One region of the Priestia sp. YIM B13490 genome, then DNA from elsewhere that is predicted to be linked to it. Evidence: riboswitches for the same ligand, from Rfam matches in the RefSeq annotation. Region 1 holds a riboswitch; each other region holds the start of a gene.
The links. Region 1 has a riboswitch for lysine ahead of lysA (diaminopimelate decarboxylase). Riboswitches for the same ligand answer to the same signal wherever they lie in the genome.

Region 1 (4,858 bases):
GAACCAAGATAAGGACCCGACGTTAAGCCTGAAGCTCCGAGACCATTCGCTACTAGTATTCCTTCGTAAGCCGGAAGAGCTCCAATGACTGGCAAGAATCCTGGAGTAAATGGTCGAAACCCTACCCTTGTTTCTAAGACTGTGCTTTCTGTTAAGCCGGGAGCAATTGATAAGGCCTTTGAAAAAATCTCATGCATCCCCCCAGCAGTTACTCTCAAATCATAGCCCGTGTCGTTTTCATGTGTTGCTCCAATGACAATTTGACCTTGTTCAAATGAAAGAATATATTGATCGCTTGGAGGCATCACAACGGGCCAGTCTTTTGTATCTACATCAGGGAGATGCAAGTGGACAATTTGCGCTTTTTGAAAGCTTGCTAAAAATTTCACTCCAAGAGGCTCTAGTAATTGATTTGCCCACGCTCCTGCCGTTACGATTGTTGTACTTGCTAGAAGGGTTTGTCCATTTACGGAAACGCCCGTTACTTGATTATTTTCATAAAGTAGTTCTGCGTTTCCTTCTATTATTTTTGCACCGTTTTTCTTCGCTGCATTCACAAGTGCGTTTCGAAGAGCTCTTCCGTTAACGCGAGCGGCTCCACTAATATGAACTGAACTGTATTCTTCCGAAAGAACCGGAAACAAAGCCTGTGTTTCTTTAGCGGATAAACGTGTAATCTCGCCTATTTCAGGAGCTTCTTCCCGACGCTTATATGCTCTTTCTTCCATTTTTTTAAGTTTTTGCTCATCAGTATGTAAGCTAATTGCTCCTACTCGCTTATATCCCGTATCCGTTTCTCCATCTTCTTCTAATTGCTGAATTAATGTTTGATAGTACTTAGCGCCGCCTTTTGCTAAGCGGTACCATGCTTTATTTCGACGCTGCGAAAGCCATGGGCAAACAATTCCTGCTGCTGCATCAGTAGCTTGACCTGCATCCTTGCGATCTATCAATGTCACATCTGCTCCTGCTTTTGCTAAATGATATGCTGTAGAAGCTCCAAGTACCCCAGCTCCAACTACGATGTATGTTTTCATACCAAAACACCCTTTTCTTTCTTCTAATATTCTCATGCTATATGTACGCAACTTTAGCATAGCAAAAAAAGAAGTCACATACTAGGCGAAGCTATCTTGAGCTTATTTTTGAATCTTGCTGACTTTGACATATAGCTCCTTTCATTGTAAACAAAAGCGCAATAAGTTCTTTTACGGGAATTATGGTGAGATGAAGCAAACCACAAATAGTGATCACCCATATTTAACACTGCGCTTACCGCTTTTTTATTATAGTTTCTGAATAAAAAAATGAAAGAATAAAACCACTATAATATGTAAATAAAAAGAAATAACCATTATTTTAAGGAGAGCGTATGCAATCTTCATTTGTATTATTTTTCATCATTCTTGGTTTACTATTTGGCAAGTGGCGAAGGTATCAAGAATACTATCCTACTTTGCTGTTTTGGGTCACAGGGAATTTGCTTTATGAAGTGCTGCTGTTTCATCACCGCGTATGGGTATTTCACCCTGTAGGTATTGATCACCTTTTTCTACCCGATCACCTAATGGTTTCCCTTGGAATAACTTTAATTATTTATCCGTTTGTTATACCGGTTTTTTTAGGAAGGCTGCCGCTGCATGTAAGCGGCAGGCTGTGGTGGATTCTTTTGTGGGCGCTTTTATTTACTGTGATTGAGTTCATTGCTTATGTTAATCACAGTATCACTCATCATTATGGATGGTCGCTGCTGTGTTCTTTTCTCTTCAACATTGCCACGTTCTCACTTTTAGTCATTCATCAGAAGACAGCACTGGTCGCTTGGATTCTATCTGGAAGCTTCATAGCTTTCTTATTTATTTTTTTTGATATTCCTATGCCTTAACTTTTCATTGACTAGACGGAGGAAAAGGAAATATAATAGGAATTACATTTAAATATAATTTTCCTCTCTGAGAATAGAGGTGCATGAAATCAAGAGTCACTTATTGGAGACTAATGGAGTCTGTGAAGATAAGTAAAAGGGATTTCGTGCCGAAGTATATAAACATCCATTGTGTTCATATACTGGTTCAGTATTGAATAAATGCTGAGCTGTCACAAACCATTTGGTTTGTGGAGAGCTATTGAAGAGATGTTGATGCCTAGAATGTAATAATACTTTATTATTATGAAACCAAGACGCGTGAACATCACTTCACGGGTCTTTTTTGTGTTTTTCTACTGACCATCAAAGTTCAAAGTTATAGTTGAATGATTTAAATGGAGGGATACGGATTATGTACTTACATGGAACGAGTAAAATTAACAGCAGCAATCATTTAGAAATTGGGCAGTGCGATACGGTCGAACTGAAAAAACAATACGGCACTCCCCTATACATCTACGATCAAGAATTAATTGAAACGAAATGCAAGGCCTTCCATTCAGCCTTTCGAAGAAGCGGATTTTCATATCAAATCGCCTATGCAGGGAAAGCATTTCTTTGTATGGAAATGGCTAGCCTTTTAACGAAGCTTGATATGTCACTAGATGTGGTCTCAGGAGGCGAATTATTTACAGCGCTTGAAGCTGGATATCCAGCTGAACGCATTCATTTTCACGGCAATAATAAAACGATTGAAGAAATGGAAATGGCTCTTGATGCGAATATTGGCTGTTTTGTTGTTGATAACTTTACCGAACTTGAAGTTTTGCATGCCTTAGCAGCTGAGCGCAAACAGAAAGCATCTATTCTTCTGCGTGTTACTCCAGGAATTGAAGCCCATACACATGAATATATTATGACCGGACAGGAAGACTCCAAGTTTGGATTTGGTCTTTCCAATGACCAAGCCATGAAAGCGGTAAGTTCTGCGTTAGAAAAGCCTTACTACGATCTTTTAGGCATTCATTGTCATATTGGTTCGCAAATTTTTGAAGTAGATGGTTTTTCTCGCGCCATTGATATTTTAACTGATTTCTTATTCAGCATTCGTGATAAAATGGAATTTGAAGTAAAAGTTTTAAACGTAGGTGGTGGTTTTGGTATTCGTTATACCGAAAGCGACTCTCCTCTTCCAGTTGAGTATTATGTAGATGCACTGACAGAAAAGCTAAGCCGCACGTTAACTGAACAGAATTATACCCTTCCAGAAGTCTGGATTGAGCCTGGAAGAAGCATCGTAGGAGAAGCAGGTACAACGCTTTATACAATTGGATCAACGAAGGAGATTCCAGGTGTACGAAAATACGTAGGAATTGACGGCGGTATGACTGATAATATCCGTCCTGCTCTTTACGATGCAAAACATGAAGCTGTCTTGGCTAATAGAGTGACGGATAAAAAAGATGAAACAGTATCAATTGCGGGTAAATGCTGTGAATCAGGAGATATGCTTATTTGGGATATTGATTTACCGCGCGTTAATCAAGGAGATTTATTAGCAGTGTCCTCTACAGGTGCCTACAACTATTCAATGGCTAGCAATTACAACCGTATTCCGCGCCCTGCTGTTGTATTTGTAAAAAATGGAGAAGCTCGTCTTGCTGTAGAGCGAGAAACATACGAAGATTTGGTGCGTAAAGATGTAAAGCCAGTCGTTACTACGTATGCAATGAGCAAATAATAGCTGTTCTTGCGTAGTAAAGAAGCTATTGTTGTTTGGAGGAAATCTAACTATGGTTTTAAGTGTATTTAAAACGTACAGATCATCGCTTATTCTGCTTCTCGCTATTTTAATTGGCGGGATAGCAGGATATGCTATCGGGCCGGATGTGGCAGTCGTAAAGCCCTTTGGTGATTTGTTTCTTAATTTAATGTTCATGATTATCGTTCCCCTTGTCTTTTTTAGTGTGGCTTCGGCGATCGCAAACATGAATGAAATGAAGCGTCTTGGTAAAATTATGCTAGGTATCGCCGTTGTGTTTATCGCCACTGCTGCTGTTTCAGCCGTTTTAGGCTTTTTAGGCGCATCACTTTACAATCCGCTACATAATGTAGATACTTCTGCCATTAAAGAATTGATGGGTGACAGTGAAAATACAGCTGAAAAAATGACGCTTTTAACTCAGCTTGTTAGTACATTTACTGTACCTGATTTTGTTCAGTTATTTTCGAAAGAGCACATTTTACAATTAATTGTCTTTGCCGTTATTTTCGGTATTGCTACAACGATGGCTGGCGAAAAAGGACAGCCTATGGCGAAATTTCTGACTTCGGGTCAAGAAGTATCGATGAAGGTTGTTAAAATTGTGATGTACTATGCCCCAATTGGTTTAGGATGCTATTTCGCTACTGTAGTAGGAGAACTTGGACCAAAGATCTTACAAGGGTACGCTAGAGCATTTATTCTTTATTTATTAATTGCAATCGTTTACTATTTCGGTTTCTTTACGCTATATGCATGGATTGCTGGCGGTAAAGCAGGAATTAAGCTGTTTTGGAAAAATGCAGCTGCTCCTTCTATCACCGCTATTGCTACCTGTTCTTCTGCTGCATCTATTCCAGTCAATTTAGATGCAACAAAGAAAATGGGTGTGCCGCTGGATATTGCTGAAACAGTGATTCCACTAGGAGCAAACACGCATAAAGATGGTTCTGTTATCGGTGGTATTCTAAAGATTGTTTTCTTATTCAGTTTGTTTGGCAAAGATATGACGTCTGCTACGAGTATTTTGAGCATTTTAGGCGTAGCCTTTTTAGTTGGAGCCGTAATGGGAGCAATCCCTGGAGGCGGTATGATTGGCGAAATGTTAATCATTACAATTTACGGATTTTCGCCAGAAGTTCTGCCCATTATCGCGGTCATTTCCACAATTATTGACGCCCCTGCTACGCTTTTAAACAGTACGGGAAATACAGTAACAGCGATGCTTG
Region 2 (4,858 bases), on a different contig from region 1:
CGTTCGTTTGTTTTATACTAGATGTAAGGAACACCGCCATAAATCCGGCTTATGTGCATGTATTGTAAAGCAGGAAAGAATGTAGATTACGCTTCATAAGCGAATGTATAGATGGACAGAGTAAGAGAAGAGGAAGGAGAAAAATATGAACGATTATTTAAAAGAAAAGCTGGCTATTTTACCGGATCAGCCCGGCTGTTACTTGATGAAAGATAAATATGGAACGGTCATTTACGTAGGAAAAGCAAAAGTATTAAAAAATCGAGTGCGCTCCTACTTTACCGGATCTCATGACGGAAAGACGCTTCGACTTGTAAACGACATTGTCGATTTTGAATATATCGTCACATCTTCTAATTTAGAAGCACTTATTTTAGAAATGAATTTAATTAAAAAGCATGATCCAAAATACAATATCATGCTTAAAGATGATAAGGGTTATCCCTTTATTAAGATTACAGCTGAAAAGCAGCCCCGACTTGTTATTACAAGAAAAATAAAAAAAGATAAAGGGAAATACTTCGGGCCTTATCCTAACGTTCAAGCTGCAAATGAAACAAAGCGGCTTCTTGATCGCATTTATCCATTAAGAAAGTGCTCTACCATGCCAGACAGACCTTGTTTGTATTACCATATCGGGCAATGCCTAGCTCCTTGCGTAAAAGAAGTAAAAGAAGAGCAAAACAAACAAATTATTGAAAATATCACGCGGTTTTTAAATGGTGGATATGAGCATGTCAAAACAGAATTAACTGAAAAAATGTTAAAAGCTTCAGAAGAACTTGACTTTGAACGGGCTAAAGAATATCGAGATCAAATTGCTCATATCGAAGCGACAATGGAAAAGCAAAAAGTAACGTTTAATGATTTTGTCAATCGAGATGTGTTTGGCTATTCTTATGATAAAGGCTGGATGTGTGTTCAAGTTTTCTTTATTCGCCAAGGGAAGTTAATTGAGCGAGAAGTTTCTATGTTTCCTTTTTATAAAGAGCCAGAAGAAGATTTCTTAACTTTTATCGGTCAGTTTTATGCCAAAAATATTAAGCCAAAAGAAGTAATGGTTCCAGCAACGATTGATGCAGAGTTGGCTGAGAAATTAGTAGAAGTAGAGGTTCAGCATCCAAAGCGAGGCAAAAAGAAAGAATTAGTAGAACTTGCGTGTAAAAATGCAAAAATTGCGCTCGGTGAAAAATTCTATTTAATTGAACGAGATGAAGAGCGCACGGTTGGCGCAGTTGAACGGTTAGGAGAAGAGCTTGGAATTGCCGCTCCTTATCGGATTGAAGCATTTGATAATTCAAATATTCAAGGGACAGATCCCGTTTCTGCGATGATTGTTTTTGTTGATGGGAAACCGGAAAAGAAAGAATATCGCAAATATAAAATTAAGACCGTAAAGGGACCAGATGATTACAGTTCCATGAGAGAAGTCGTTCGCAGACGGTATTCCAGAGCGTTAAAAGAGGGTCTTCCGCTTCCAGATTTAATTGTTGTAGATGGAGGCAAAGGGCATTTAGCTGCAGTACAGGACGTTCTCGAAAATGAATTGGGACTTTTAGTGCCTACAGCAGGTCTTGTCAAAGATGATAAGCACAGAACCTCCAACCTGATGATTGGTGAGCCTCCTCAAATCATACCGCTCGAACGCAATAGTCAAGAATTTTATTTGCTTCAGCGAATTCAAGATGAAGTTCACCGTTTTGCGATTACCTTCCACCGTCAAGTGCGCTCTAAGTCCGCTTTTCAGTCTGTTCTGGACGATATTCCGGGAGTGGGCGAAAAACGTAAAAAAGCTTTGTTAAAGTATTTTGGTTCGGTGAAAAAATTGAAAGAAGCAACGGTTGATGATATTCGAAATTCAGGTGTTCCTCAAAACATCGCTGAAAAAATTTATGAAACATTGCAAAAATAGTCTTGAAATAATAGAAAATATTTGATAAGCTATTAACTAATTTCATACGACACTTCATCAAATGAAGTGAAGATAGAGGTGCAAATTTAATCAGTACGTATCAGGAAGGGTATGAGCTCTTATGAATGATGCGGAAAGGGAAATTTGCCGAAGTGAACATTACCTCATAGTAATGATTGCTGGTTCTGCGTTGAATAAACGTAGGATTGTCAAGATGTAGATTCTTGGAGAGCTATCTCACGGCAGTGGACGGTTATGTTTTATAATTTTCGTTCGTTAAGCAATGAGAGCTCATCTCATTGCTTTTTTTATTGTCTGAGTAAAAAAATTTAGCTTCTCATCATCCTGCATATGCAAATTTATTGAAAAGGAATGAACAAAATTATGGCATTAATCGTTCAAAAATTTGGTGGAACATCTGTTGGTTCTGTTGAACGTATCCAACATGTAGCAAACCGTGTTATTCAAGAAGCAGAGCGCGGTAACCAAGTAGTTGTTGTTGTATCGGCAATGGGCAAAACTACAGATGCACTGGTGAAATTAGCAAGTGATATTACGGACAGTCCAAGCAAACGCGAAATGGATATGCTTCTTACAACTGGAGAACAAGTAACGATTTCCCTGTTAACAATGGCCCTTCAATATAAAGGGTATGAAGCAACTTCGCTAACAGGTTGGCAAGCTGGTATCCAGACGGAAGCAGTTCACAGCAATGCACGAATCCAGCACATTGACACGACTCGTATTCAAAGCCAATTAGATAGAGGCCGAATCGTAGTAGTAGCTGGATTCCAAGGCTGTTCAGGAGATGGTAGCATTACAACATTAGGTCGAGGCGGCTCTGACACGACGGCAGTAGCTCTTGCCGCAGCATTAAAAGCTGCAAAATGTGATATTTATACAGATGTAACAGGAGTGTTTACGACAGATCCGCGCTATGTAGAAGATGCTCGTAAGCTTCACTCTATTTCATATGACGAAATGTTAGAATTAGCTAATTTGGGAGCAGGGGTGCTGCATCCGCGCGCTGTTGAGTTTGCAAAAAATTATCAGGTACCGCTAGAAGTGCGTTCAAGCTTAGAAAACGAGAATGGAACGATTGTTGAGGAGGAAGTTTCAATGGAACAAAACTTAGTCGTAAGAGGAATTGCGTTTGAAGATAATATTTCACGAGTGACAATTGAAGGGTTAAACAACGAGTTGCAAACTCTTTCTACTATTTTTACAGCATTAGCAAAAGAACAGTTAAATGTGGACATTATTATTCAAAACGTAACGGCTAATAATCGTCTCTCTATCTCATTTTCTATTAAAACCGTAGACGTAGACGCCGCTCTTGCCGTCTTAAAAGAGTATAAATCTACTTTGGGATATACGCGTATTGAACATGAAAGCGGTTTGGCTAAAGTATCAATTGTCGGCTCTGGCATGATTTCTAATCCAGGCGTTGCAGCCGAAATGTTTGAAGTGCTGGCAGGAGAGAAAATTGAAGTGAAGATGGTCAGCACGTCTGAAATTAAAGTATCTACAGTTGTACCGCATGCTGATATGGTAAAAGCTGTTGAGACGCTTCACGTAGCATTTGAATTAGAAGAGCAGCAAGCAGTGCAAGTATAAAGAAGAGAAAAAAGACGTGGTATCTCCACGTCTTTTATATATACGTATTTCCTACTTTTTATAACGCTCCGCGCGTGTTTCGGTAGGTAAGATATCTTTTCGGTCCCACTGCACGGAAATCAGCACTTTTCCGTTCTTTTCTTTATGTGTTAAGTAGGCTTCTGTTAGGCAGTTGTTTTGACGCTGAATCTGTTCAGCCACAAATCCTGACTCAAGATGAAACGAACAAGTTTCCTGCTGAAATCTTTTGCTGACCACATCACCTGATAACTCAAGCTCGAGTGAATATTTATCTTTTTTTGCAAGCGTCAGTGTTCCCCAGGAAGCTGCTTTAAAAAAAGCGACGATTTCATCCATTGTATTTAATGGGTATTTCCGAGCAAGGTGTTTTCCTGCCCAGTATGAAATGGTATTTGTTTCGTCTCCAAGAAGCTCTGGAATTAACACGTCACGCAAAAGGCTGTATCCGAAATATGAAACGTGATCAAGAGTTCTCTCTGTTTCAGCTGTGACATTAGGTTCTGATGTTTCCATCGTCTCTTCAAGTTCTTGCTGTGATTCTGTTTGTAAATTGCTCATGCTTTCCCCTCTTTCTTTACTACTATTATATACAAATCTAAAAAACCTCTCACGCATTTTTTTAATAAAATGTAAGAGGATCTTTATTATGGTAAAAAGAGTTAGATGTAAAGATGAAAAATCCATAATATACCTTTTAAAAGGGTACTTTTACCTGTGTAAATGTTTTGTGAACTTGTTTACAATAAAAGCATAAAGTAAACGCTTACTTATTTGTGGCAAGCAATATTATAATAGAAAGAAAAAATCTGTAACATCAATACAGTAAGCGTTAACAAATATAAAATTTTATAAATTTATATTTTATAGAAGATTTAAACATCTTGCCTTGACGCTCTTAATCGATGGGAGTAAAATTAACCTGTCACATACTTTATTAGGAAATGCAAAGGTTTTCATTTCCTGTATTCACGATTAATCTATTTGTCTAGTGGGAGTAAGAAAGTTCTTCACAAACTATGTTCATTTAACTAAGGGGGGTCTACGCAGATGGCGGCAAACAGAGAGTTTCAATATCGGAGAATCCATTCATTACTTGGGGTAATACCAATCGGGATTTTCTTAACACAGCATTTAGTTGTGAATCATTTCGCGACAAAGGGAGAAGAATCATTTAATCAAGCAGCTCACTTCATGGAGAGCTTACCTTTCCGCTATGCTCTAGAAATTTTCATTATTTTCTTACCAATCGTTTTTCACGCAATATACGGTCTTTACATCGCATTCACTGCTAAAACAAACGTTAACAAC
Region 3 (4,858 bases), 190 kb from region 1:
GAACGCTCTTCGTTTGCTTTGGCCATGATTTCTTTTAAGCTATAAAATGAAAATGTTTCTCCTAACATTCGTGTAGTTTTAAACATCGTTTCCTCCTTGTATGTTCAGCTGATTATGATGAAAAAGCGAGCGTTTTAACGGAAACGGAGATCGCTTCTCCGGCTACTGGTAACCCTAGATCGATGTAATCTCCGTGTGTAAAATCAATTTGATCTAAACAAATAATTTCTAACTCTTTCCTCTGTTTAGCTAGTGCTTGTCCTAAAGCTTTTGCAATATCTTGTTCGCATAGAATAACGAGGCACTTAGCTCCCTTAAAACAAGCAATAAATTCATCGCTTATTATTTTTGCTAATTCTTGAAGCATCTTATAGCTGCAGTAAGGAAAATGAGATAAAGCAATAGCAGCAGGGGGGTCTTCTGCGCTGAAAATAGTTGAAGCCTGCATACATGCCGCTCGAACTCTTTCTTGAAACAGCTGCGGATTCCACGTCTCTTCTTGCTGAACGGGTATCTCTACAATCGGGATATTTTTTAACGGCAGCCGCTTCGATCCAATATATACGGTTGATCCGCTAACTTCTGTATTTTGCATACCAGCCCCAATTACAGTAGCGCGCGTTGTCTCAGCGGATTGAGATACTTGGATGGATTGAAAATGATATGCTAGAAGCGGACCAACGTCTCCGTGTATGGCCACTTCCTTCACTGTTATTGGCTTTTGCTTCTCCATCATTGCTCCTACTCCTCCTGAAACCATGATCGTTTCAGGATGTATAGAAGATCTTGTATGAGGAGAAACGAGCAGCGAGGAATTTTGATTCAGCGCTTTTACATAATTCACGGTTTCTTCAGCTAGTAATTGACAGATAGACGAGAGCTTTTCAAATGCTGCTTTTTCACCTTCTCGCAGTGTCAAAGAATTATTTTTCAAAAATTCAGTTAAATGAGACGAAACGTAGGTAACAAGACCGTCTTCATTTAGTCGAATTAATCTCCCGCCTACATGCAGTGTAAACGTTTCTATCACTTTTCCATTTTGACATAAAGCGATGTTAGCAGTGCCTCCTCCTACATCAATATTGGCAATTACTGCATTTGTTTCAGCAGAACGCTCTATTGCTCCCGATCCTTTTGCTGCTAATATTCCCTCTAAGTCAGCGCCGGCTGTTGCAACAACAAAATCCCCAGCATGTTCGGCTAGATAGTGAACGATACTTTCTGCATTTTGCTTTCTGGCCGTTTCTCCTGTGATGATCACAGCACCTGCCTCCACTTGATCTAAGGAGATTCCTGCGTTCTTATACTCTTGTTCTAGTAGTACCGTTAATCTTTGAACATCGATTTCAACATCGTTTAGCATAGGGGTGGTGTAGATAGAACTTACATACGTTACGCGACGATCAATAATTTGACAGCCTGGCAGCGTAAACTGATTTTGTTGATTTGCTATTAACAGCTTGCTTACAATCAGTTTTGTTGTGCTTGTTCCGATATCTAAACCTATGCTCGTTATCCATTTCTGTAGCATGCTATCAATCCCTTATCTCGTTTGAATATGGTGATTATCATAAAACAGTTTTTTGAATATTTCACTAACTATGTTATCAAACCTGACACACTTTTGTGTAAACAAAGGTGACAAATGACAAAAAAGACTAAATCTTGGTAGATTTAGTCTTTTTGCTTATGATGAGTGTGATTTAGTTACAATCATTCTTGATGCGGATGGAATTAATAGTGAAAGAATGATTAAGCAGGCTATTAGTGACCCTACCATTGAAATACCGTTCATTGAAAAAGAATACCATAGAGCGGACATACCCTTTGGCGCATATGATCCCCAAAAAATAATACCCGCAATAAAGTGACAGAAATACCGTGCGAAGCTGCCGATAACAAGGGATAAAACAATCAAAACAAAAGCTTTTGATCTGTTATTGTTAGCTAAATTTGTTTTAATAGATTGCGAAAAAATACCTCCAAAACCTATAAAAGCAAAAGCCACAATATATTCAATAAACGTTTGTAGCGCTGTTAAAATATAAGCCGTTCCTGTTGCCAACTGCAACAGCCCCCATAATAGACCAGATAGAGCCCCGCCTTTTACTCCCCAGCGAAAGCACATAATAAAAATGGGCACCATGGAGAACGAAATACTCACAGCCGTTGCAATCTTAATGGAAGGCAAAAGATCAAGTAGAAGTGCTAATGCTGCAAAAATAGCTATTTCAATTTTAGCCTGTAAAGGTAATGCTTTATTCACGTTTCTCACTCCTGTTTTTGAATCATTCATATCAAACGGTTTACACAGGAGTAAGCAAATATATGCTACTATTCCCACATTCCTACGCTAGCGTTAACTAACAGGTTCGAAGGGTCTGAACAATTTGTTCACTCTCAGCACGGCGGCTCCCCCTGTGGTACGTTCGGATATTTATGTAGTATTATGACAACATTCATTATACCATATGTAGCAAAATAGATTCGAGAGATTTCAAAGATGTTTCTATTTTCTGAATCTATTTTTTATAATGACAATCGTTTTAGTATTTGGTATACTTCTTTTATGTCAAATGAATATAAAAAACCCTCATCCTAATCGATGAGGTAGAGGTCGCAGTTTTTAATAGTAAAGCAACGGAAATGCAGAGAACATTGAGGATGTTGCTTGAAAGGAAAAATTGCCGAAGTTTAGATCACTTCTCGGTTGATTTAAGCTGGGGCTGTCTCCGAACAGGAACAGAACTGTCACATCATGCGAGTGATGTGAAGAGCTATCTTCACGGAAGGTTGACGCGGTTTTCAGATTTAAAAGCGCGCACATATACTGCGGGCTTTTTTTATGTTATCCCGTCTCTTTCCGTACATTCGAAAGGAGTATTTATCTATGCAAGAGCAGCAAGAATTAAAACGTGGGTTGAAATCTCGCCACTTAACGATGATTTCATTAGGAGGAGCCATCGGAACCGGCTTATTCCTAGCAAGTGGTGGAGCAATTCACACAGCAGGACCTGGGGGAGCGCTTTTAGCTTACGCTATCATTGGTGTCATGGTTTACTTTTTGATGACCAGCCTAGCGGAGCTCGCAGCTTATATGCCTGAAGCCGGTTCATTTAGTACGTATGCGTCTCGGTTTGTAGATCCATCCTTTGGTTTCGCTCTCGGCTGGAACTATTGGTATAACTGGGCTATTACGATTGCAGCTGAATTATCTGCTGGAGCCCTTATTATGAAATTTTGGTTCCCAAACTCTTCTTCTATTTTATGGAGTGCCCTGTTTTTATTAATTATGTTTGGGCTTAACTACCTTTCTGTAAGAGGATTTGGTGAATCTGAATTTTGGTTTTCGTTAATTAAAGTAGTAACGGTTATCATCTTTTTAGTTATTGGCATTATGATGATTTTTGGTATCTTTAACAATGAAGCACCAGGGTTTAAAAACTTCACGCTTGGTGATGGACCCATTCACGGTGGATTCTTTACTGTCTTAGGTATTTTTATGGCTGCTGGTTTTTCATTTCAAGGAACAGAGTTGCTTGGAGTCGCAGCTGGAGAAAGTGAAGATCCGGAAAAAACGGTTCCTCGCGCAGTTAAACAAGTCTTCTGGCGCATCTTGTTATTTTATATTTTAGCTATTTTTGTTATCGGAATGCTTATTCCATACACAGCCGATTCATTAGCAAGTGATGATGTGCGAGTAAGTCCATTTACTTTAATATTCGAACGAGCAGGTCTGGCGTTTGCAGCATCAGCTATCAATGCCGTTATTTTAACAGCCGTTTTATCTGCTGGTAACTCAGGTATGTATGCTTCTACGCGTATGCTGTGGAACTTAGCGAAAGATGGAAAAGCACCAAGGTTCTTAGCAAAAGTGAATAAACGAGGCGTTCCAGTGAATGCTTTAATCGCAACGGCACTTGTCGGTACACTTGCATTTGGTGCTTCATTTTTTGGAGACGGTGCGGTATACACGTGGTTACTTAACGCTTCTGGTATGTCTGGTTTTATTGCTTGGTTAGGAATTGCCATCAGCCACTATCGTTTTAGAAGAGCATTTGTTGCCCAAGGTCATGATTTGAGTGAACTTCCATATCATGCAAAACTTTTCCCGTTTGGTCCTATCTTTGCCTTTATTTTATGTGCTGTTGTCATTTTAGGTCAAAACTATTCGGCGTTTATGGGTGATTCGATTGACTGGTACGGTGTACTTGTTTCTTATATCGGACTTCCTTTATTCTTAATTGTTTGGTTAGGATACAAATGGACGAAAAAGTCAAAACTTATTCCGTTAAAAGAATGCCAAGTAACAGTGAAAAAATACGAATAAAAAAAGCTCTCTATTCAAAAGAATAGAGAGCTTTTTTTATGTGATCTGATCAGCAAAATGAAGAGATATATAGGCGGGCTGATTTTTCATAACAAGCATATAACCTTTGAGGGGACGATTACAGTAATCAGCAGCTTCTATATAATAAATACGCTGAACTAACCTGCTTAAATGGGTTACAAAAGATGGAAGTTGATGAGTAGGAATGCTTTGGATGTAGTCTATGATTTCTTGTTTAGTTTGAAGGCCCGAATGGGTACATTCTAACAGATGAAAAAGTGGATCTGCTGCTATAGTAGATAGTTCAGAATTGTGTTTGATTCTATTCAGCTGGATATGCAGTTCTTTTTTTGACCATGTCTTTGGAATAGCTCTTAGATGCTGATATTGAAAACGTGTATTCATGATAGCTAACACCTTTCGTATTAAAATAATAAAACGACTTATTATTTTAATAACCTTTACACATGAAACTAAAACGTTACAATGTGTAAAGGTGTCATACATCTTATAAAATAAGCTGATAAA
Region 4 (4,858 bases), on a different contig from region 1:
AGAAACTAGGGTTAAATGATAATCAATTAGCTCTAGCAGCTAAAAAAATAGCTGATTATCTCGCAACACATGAGGAGCCACAAAATGAAGAGCAATACTTGTTACATGAGTTATGGAAAGTTGGAAATGAGGAAGAACAACATCATCTTGCTCATATGCTTGTTAAATTAGTTAAAGAATAAGCTAAATCCCTAATAAATTGTTATTTGCCATTATTTATTAGGGATTCAAGTGTATTCAATTAACGTAGCAAAGAGCCACTTGCGTAAAACAATTGGTTCTTTATATTCGTTATGTGTTAGGTAATATCTTTGCAGAAGTAAGAATAAGCCGAGATTGAAATATGGTATCTGCAACCCCTTTTATTGACAACTTATTAAGAATGTATAACTAAAGAAAAGAAATAAAGATCGGTTATTTTCTTCCCTCTTTATTCATTTTCTTTAGAATCTTCCTGGTAATGTTCATTTAAGTATGGGTTCTCTGTCGTAGCAAAATTAACAGATTGAAGGCTAGTTTCAGGATCCATTCCATAATAGCCTTTTAGTTCCGCATTTTCTAGCTCGCCACTTCTGAATTGTGGTTCTTTTTTCTCTTTCATGCTGCACCTCTTTTTTCTTATAAATAAAGCTTAGAGAAATATGGTATTAGTTATTCGGTTCTATTTGGAGATGGAAGAAAAGAATATGAAAATTCCATATCCTTCCTTTGTGACTTTTTATTTTTCTTCTAAATCAAGGACTGGAACCATACGGTCTTCATCATGTGTTCCTCTCGCATGAACGGTAGCCATACTTGATGTTTCATCTACACTTTTAATCCAAATAGGAACTCCGTGGTAATGAACATCAATTTCCTTGGGTGAAGAAAGAATTTGCTTAGCTCGATCTATTTCCATATTATCACCTCATTTTTTAGTATGTCCCTGCAATGCATCAATTAAAAGATAAAGCTATATTTCCTCAACAATAATTTGACTACACGCTACAACTCATTCCCTCAAAAATTAATCTATCCTTTAACCTTACAAAAATCGAACATCAATGGGTTTGCTTAACCTCATTTTATTCTTTAATTCGAATACGTATAAATACGAAAAATGAGCACATACTGTACCTAATCAGATTCCTCCTTTTGCTGACAAATCATTTCTCCTTTAATATGTTAAGTTTACAAAAAACATCTGTCTTCACAGGTGTTTTTTATTTTGAGAAAATATATTAATTTGTATACAAACTAAGTTTTATTTTACTTCTAGTAGGGGAATAAAATAGTAAATTAAATTGGAGAGGATGAGGGGTTTATGATAGAGATGGAGGTAAAGAACCTTCAAAGGTCAGAAGCTAAATTTAGAAAGGCTGAATCAGAATACTTAAATAAGGCAATCGAAGAGTATTTCGTTCGTCGTACATACCATAATGCACCAGTAGTTGATGCACTTCGATATGTACTAACGATTGATAATAAAAGGGAACATTTAGAAAGTGCCGTTGAACTTTTTGGAGATAATATCAAAGAAGTAAATAACCAAGATATTATAAACTATTTAAATCAATGTAGATGTTATAAGGAAATAAGAGATATAGTCTAAATTTGATGCTATCTTATGAAAAAATTTATTGTTCATAAATAACCAAAAGGGGATTGGAGATATGAACTATAAACAAAGGGATTATTATATTAGCGCAAAAGAAAATGAATATTATAAAGTACTAAATGTAGTCGATTATATGTTAGAGGAAGCAAAAAGCAACAATAAATATCCTATATGGGGTGAAAAGCTAAGAACTGAGTTAAAAGAAAGTGCTGGCAACAATCTTACTCCATGGCATTTTAATACAATAATATCCGTACTTTTAGATTACGTACCTGATGAAGTAAAGAATAAACCTAATGCTAAGTCACTCTAAGCGGGTGGCTTTTTATGATGTGCATAATATGTAAGTTAAAACATGTGGTGAATAGCAAAAAGAAAGGTGAAATAGTAATATGAGTGATACTGAGATTGTGGGTTTGAGTCAATAATCCGGAGTCATTCTCTCAAAAATAAGTGTAAGGACTTAATTACAAGGTTTCCATAAAATTATACTTAAATGATTCTTGCGTGAAAGGAAATTTACTGTTATATTAAATTCAATTAAATATTTTCTTATTTCAATATTTTTTGAAGTGAGGATAGAGGCGCAAAGATCATAAGTATACAATTTGAGGAGAATGAGATCCAATGACAATTGTGGAAAGGGGTATTTGCCGAAGCCGAAAGAATCTCATGTTCTTGAAGCTGGTTCTGCTGTTGAATAAATACAGAACTGTCATATGGGAAACTGTATGGAGGGCTATCTTACGCACGGAAACTATTTTTGATAAATATTGTTTCTACTGCAGCAACGAATCCCTCGTTGCTGCTTTTTTGCGTTTCTTATGAATGGCCCTAACCCCTCTAATTTTTAAAAATTTATAAAGGGTGTGTAGTTATGAATTTTGGCCAAGTATTAACAGCAATGGTTACCCCGTTTGATCAGAATGGCGAAATTGATTTTAACGCGACGAAAATGTTAGTTGAGCATTTAATTACAAATGGCACAGATAGCTTAGTTGTAGCTGGTACAACTGGAGAGTCTCCAACATTAACCACAGAAGAAAAAATTAAATTATTCCAATGTGTGGTAGAAGCTGCTGCGGGAAGAGTCCACGTCATCGCTGGAACTGGCTCAAACAACACGCAAGCTTCGATTAGCTTAACGAAACTTGCAGAGGAAACAGGAGTCGATGGTATTATGCTCGTTGCTCCATACTATAATAAGCCGTCTCAAGAAGGCTTGTACCAGCACTTTAAAACGATTGCCCAGTCAACCTCTTTACCAGTTATGCTTTACAATATCCCAGGGCGAAGCGTAGTTAACATTTCTGTTGAAACAATTGTTCGTCTATCAGAGATTCCTAATATTGTATCAATTAAGGAAGCAAGTGGCAACTTGGATGCCATGGCAGAGATTATTAGCAAAACACCTAGCGACTTTACACTATACAGCGGCGATGATGGGTTAACAATACCAGTATTAGCAATTGGCGGGGCAGGAGTTATTTCAGTTGCTTCCCATATCATTGGCAATGATATGCAAGAAATGATTAATGCCTTCAAAAATGGCGATGTCCAAAAAGCTGCTGCTACACATCGCAATCTGCTTCCAATTATGAGAGCATTATTTATTGCGCCAAGTCCTTCACCAGTAAAAGCTGCATTAAATCTAAATGGAATACAAGTTGGCGGTGTTCGTTTGCCAATGGTTCCTTTAAGCAATAAAGAGCAAAGTGCGCTAGAAGAAGTTCTGCAAACTAGCGGCATTAACGTTACCTGTTGAAATAAATAAAAACAGATTAGAAGAGAGAGCATAGCTAAAACGACCGATTCAATCGATGCATTAAGGCAAGATTGGTGCACAAAGCTCAAGATGGATGAATCATCATTTAGCTAACTCCTAAAAACAGAAAAACTCCCTTAACGCATTGGGGGAGTTTTTCTGTTTTTTCTATGTATGTATACTATATACATCTTCAGTTGCCATACAGAGGGAGACCTATTTCACTATATGTTCGTTCTTCTGTCGGTATTGGTGCAAAAACTTATATCTTAGTCAACACGATTCCGCATAAAGTAAGAATAATTCCTATTAATTGATATTTTTTAAGTCTTTCTTTAAAGATAATTAAGCTCCCAATTAAAACAACAATACAATTTAAACTAATGATTGGATAAACCACGCTGGATGGACCTTCCTTTAGGGCGAATAAATAACAGCTGTAACCAATCGTACTTAATATACCAACTAGTATACCTATCTTTATTTCAATTTTATGTGCAGTTAATTGTTTAAATTCTTTCCGAGCTAATAAACTTAAATAGACAGCTCCTCCACCATACATTGAAACAAGCATTTCACCCATGCTAAAGTGCTGATACGTGCTGAATTTCATAATAACACCAACTGTGCCGATAGATAGAAGAGCTAAACAGCAGCTCAAAATCCATAATTTATACTCTATGTGTGCCGTTTTGTTTGGTTGATACTGAATAATACAAGCTGCCAATATAATAATGACGATACCAATCCAATTTGTTAAAGGAATGGATTGAGGAAATAATAAGGATGTAGCTATAACAACAATGACTGTATTCATCGCAATAATGGTAGATGTAATACTCGCAGGTCCTTTCTCAAAGGCTTTCGACATTTGGATATTGCCATTGGCATTTAATATACCGATTAGTGCCCCCGTTAAAATAGGTAAAATGTGAAATTCAAAACTTCCTTTAATAAGAGTAAATAATAAGAGGATAAAAAAAGAAATCCAATAAAAGAAAAGTTGAATACACACTTTAGATAAATGTTGAAGAGCACCCCATTTAAATAAAGTATTATTTACTCCGAAGCATACAGCTGTCCCTAAAGCAGATATAAACCATAACATAGTGTGTAATTCCTTCCTAGTAGTTTTTATACTACTAAATTATACAATTTATATAATAGTTTTAATATTTCAATTTAATGAAAAATAGTTTCGAATAACTCTTTTGTAAAAGTATAAAGATGAGAAGAGGAGAAGTATAAATTTATTACGAACCAACGGATTGTGCTCTTTTATTAAAACCTCGTTTCCTATTATTCTTACACCTTTTTACTGTCCAATAAAATGCGATGAATTTTTCAAATCCATTCACCATTTTCTTCTCATTAAAACCTAAAGCTTTGTATCCTAAAACTCAAATGGACGTTTTAGAAGATGAGGTGCGGGAATCAAGTGAAGTAAGACAATGATTAAATAAAGGAGGAGTTGCTATGAATATAACAGAAGTGAT

Region 2: it holds a riboswitch for lysine, as region 1 does, so the genes downstream of both, ACFX4R_RS15385 (aspartate kinase) here and lysA (diaminopimelate decarboxylase) in region 1, are expected to answer to the same signal.
Region 3: it holds a riboswitch for lysine, as region 1 does, so the genes downstream of both, ACFX4R_RS13570 (amino acid permease) here and lysA (diaminopimelate decarboxylase) in region 1, are expected to answer to the same signal.
Region 4: it holds a riboswitch for lysine, as region 1 does, so the genes downstream of both, dapA (4-hydroxy-tetrahydrodipicolinate synthase) here and lysA (diaminopimelate decarboxylase) in region 1, are expected to answer to the same signal.

The regions. Positions count from the first base shown of each region.
Region 1 covers NZ_JBHZOT010000003.1:529,934-534,791, reverse strand. The annotation lists gene ACFX4R_RS12640 (NAD(P)/FAD-dependent oxidoreductase) at 1-1,037, opposite strand, end outside; gene ACFX4R_RS12635 (CBO0543 family protein) at 1,373-1,885, shown strand; lysine riboswitch at 1,952-2,134, shown strand; gene lysA (diaminopimelate decarboxylase) at 2,280-3,608, shown strand; gene ACFX4R_RS12625 (dicarboxylate/amino acid:cation symporter) at 3,661-4,858, shown strand, end outside.
Region 2 covers NZ_JBHZOT010000004.1:197,639-202,496, reverse strand. The annotation lists gene uvrC (excinuclease ABC subunit UvrC) at 146-1,912, shown strand; lysine riboswitch at 1,978-2,155, shown strand; gene ACFX4R_RS15385 (aspartate kinase) at 2,297-3,529, shown strand; gene ACFX4R_RS15380 (YslB family protein) at 3,581-4,108, opposite strand; gene ACFX4R_RS15375 (succinate dehydrogenase cytochrome b558 subunit) at 4,598-4,858, shown strand, end outside.
Region 3 covers NZ_JBHZOT010000003.1:715,750-720,607, forward strand. The annotation lists gene ACFX4R_RS13555 (ethanolamine ammonia-lyase subunit EutB) at 1-86, opposite strand, end outside; gene ACFX4R_RS13560 (ethanolamine ammonia-lyase reactivating factor EutA) at 113-1,531, opposite strand; gene thiT (energy-coupled thiamine transporter ThiT) at 1,688-2,296, opposite strand; TPP riboswitch at 2,329-2,429, opposite strand; lysine riboswitch at 2,604-2,788, shown strand; gene ACFX4R_RS13570 (amino acid permease) at 2,891-4,330, shown strand; gene ACFX4R_RS13575 (hypothetical protein) at 4,367-4,735, opposite strand; gene ACFX4R_RS13580 (GNAT family N-acetyltransferase) at 4,839-4,858, opposite strand, start outside.
Region 4 covers NZ_JBHZOT010000007.1:215,398-220,255, forward strand. The annotation lists gene ACFX4R_RS21085 (DUF3243 domain-containing protein) at 1-182, shown strand, start outside; gene ACFX4R_RS21090 (hypothetical protein) at 431-601, opposite strand; gene ACFX4R_RS21095 (H-type small acid-soluble spore protein) at 719-898, opposite strand; gene ACFX4R_RS21100 (hypothetical protein) at 1,304-1,591, shown strand; gene ACFX4R_RS21105 (hypothetical protein) at 1,653-1,910, shown strand; lysine riboswitch at 2,169-2,347, shown strand; gene dapA (4-hydroxy-tetrahydrodipicolinate synthase) at 2,475-3,362, shown strand; gene ACFX4R_RS21115 (DMT family transporter) at 3,625-4,470, opposite strand; gene ACFX4R_RS21120 (CBS domain-containing protein) at 4,839-4,858, shown strand, end outside.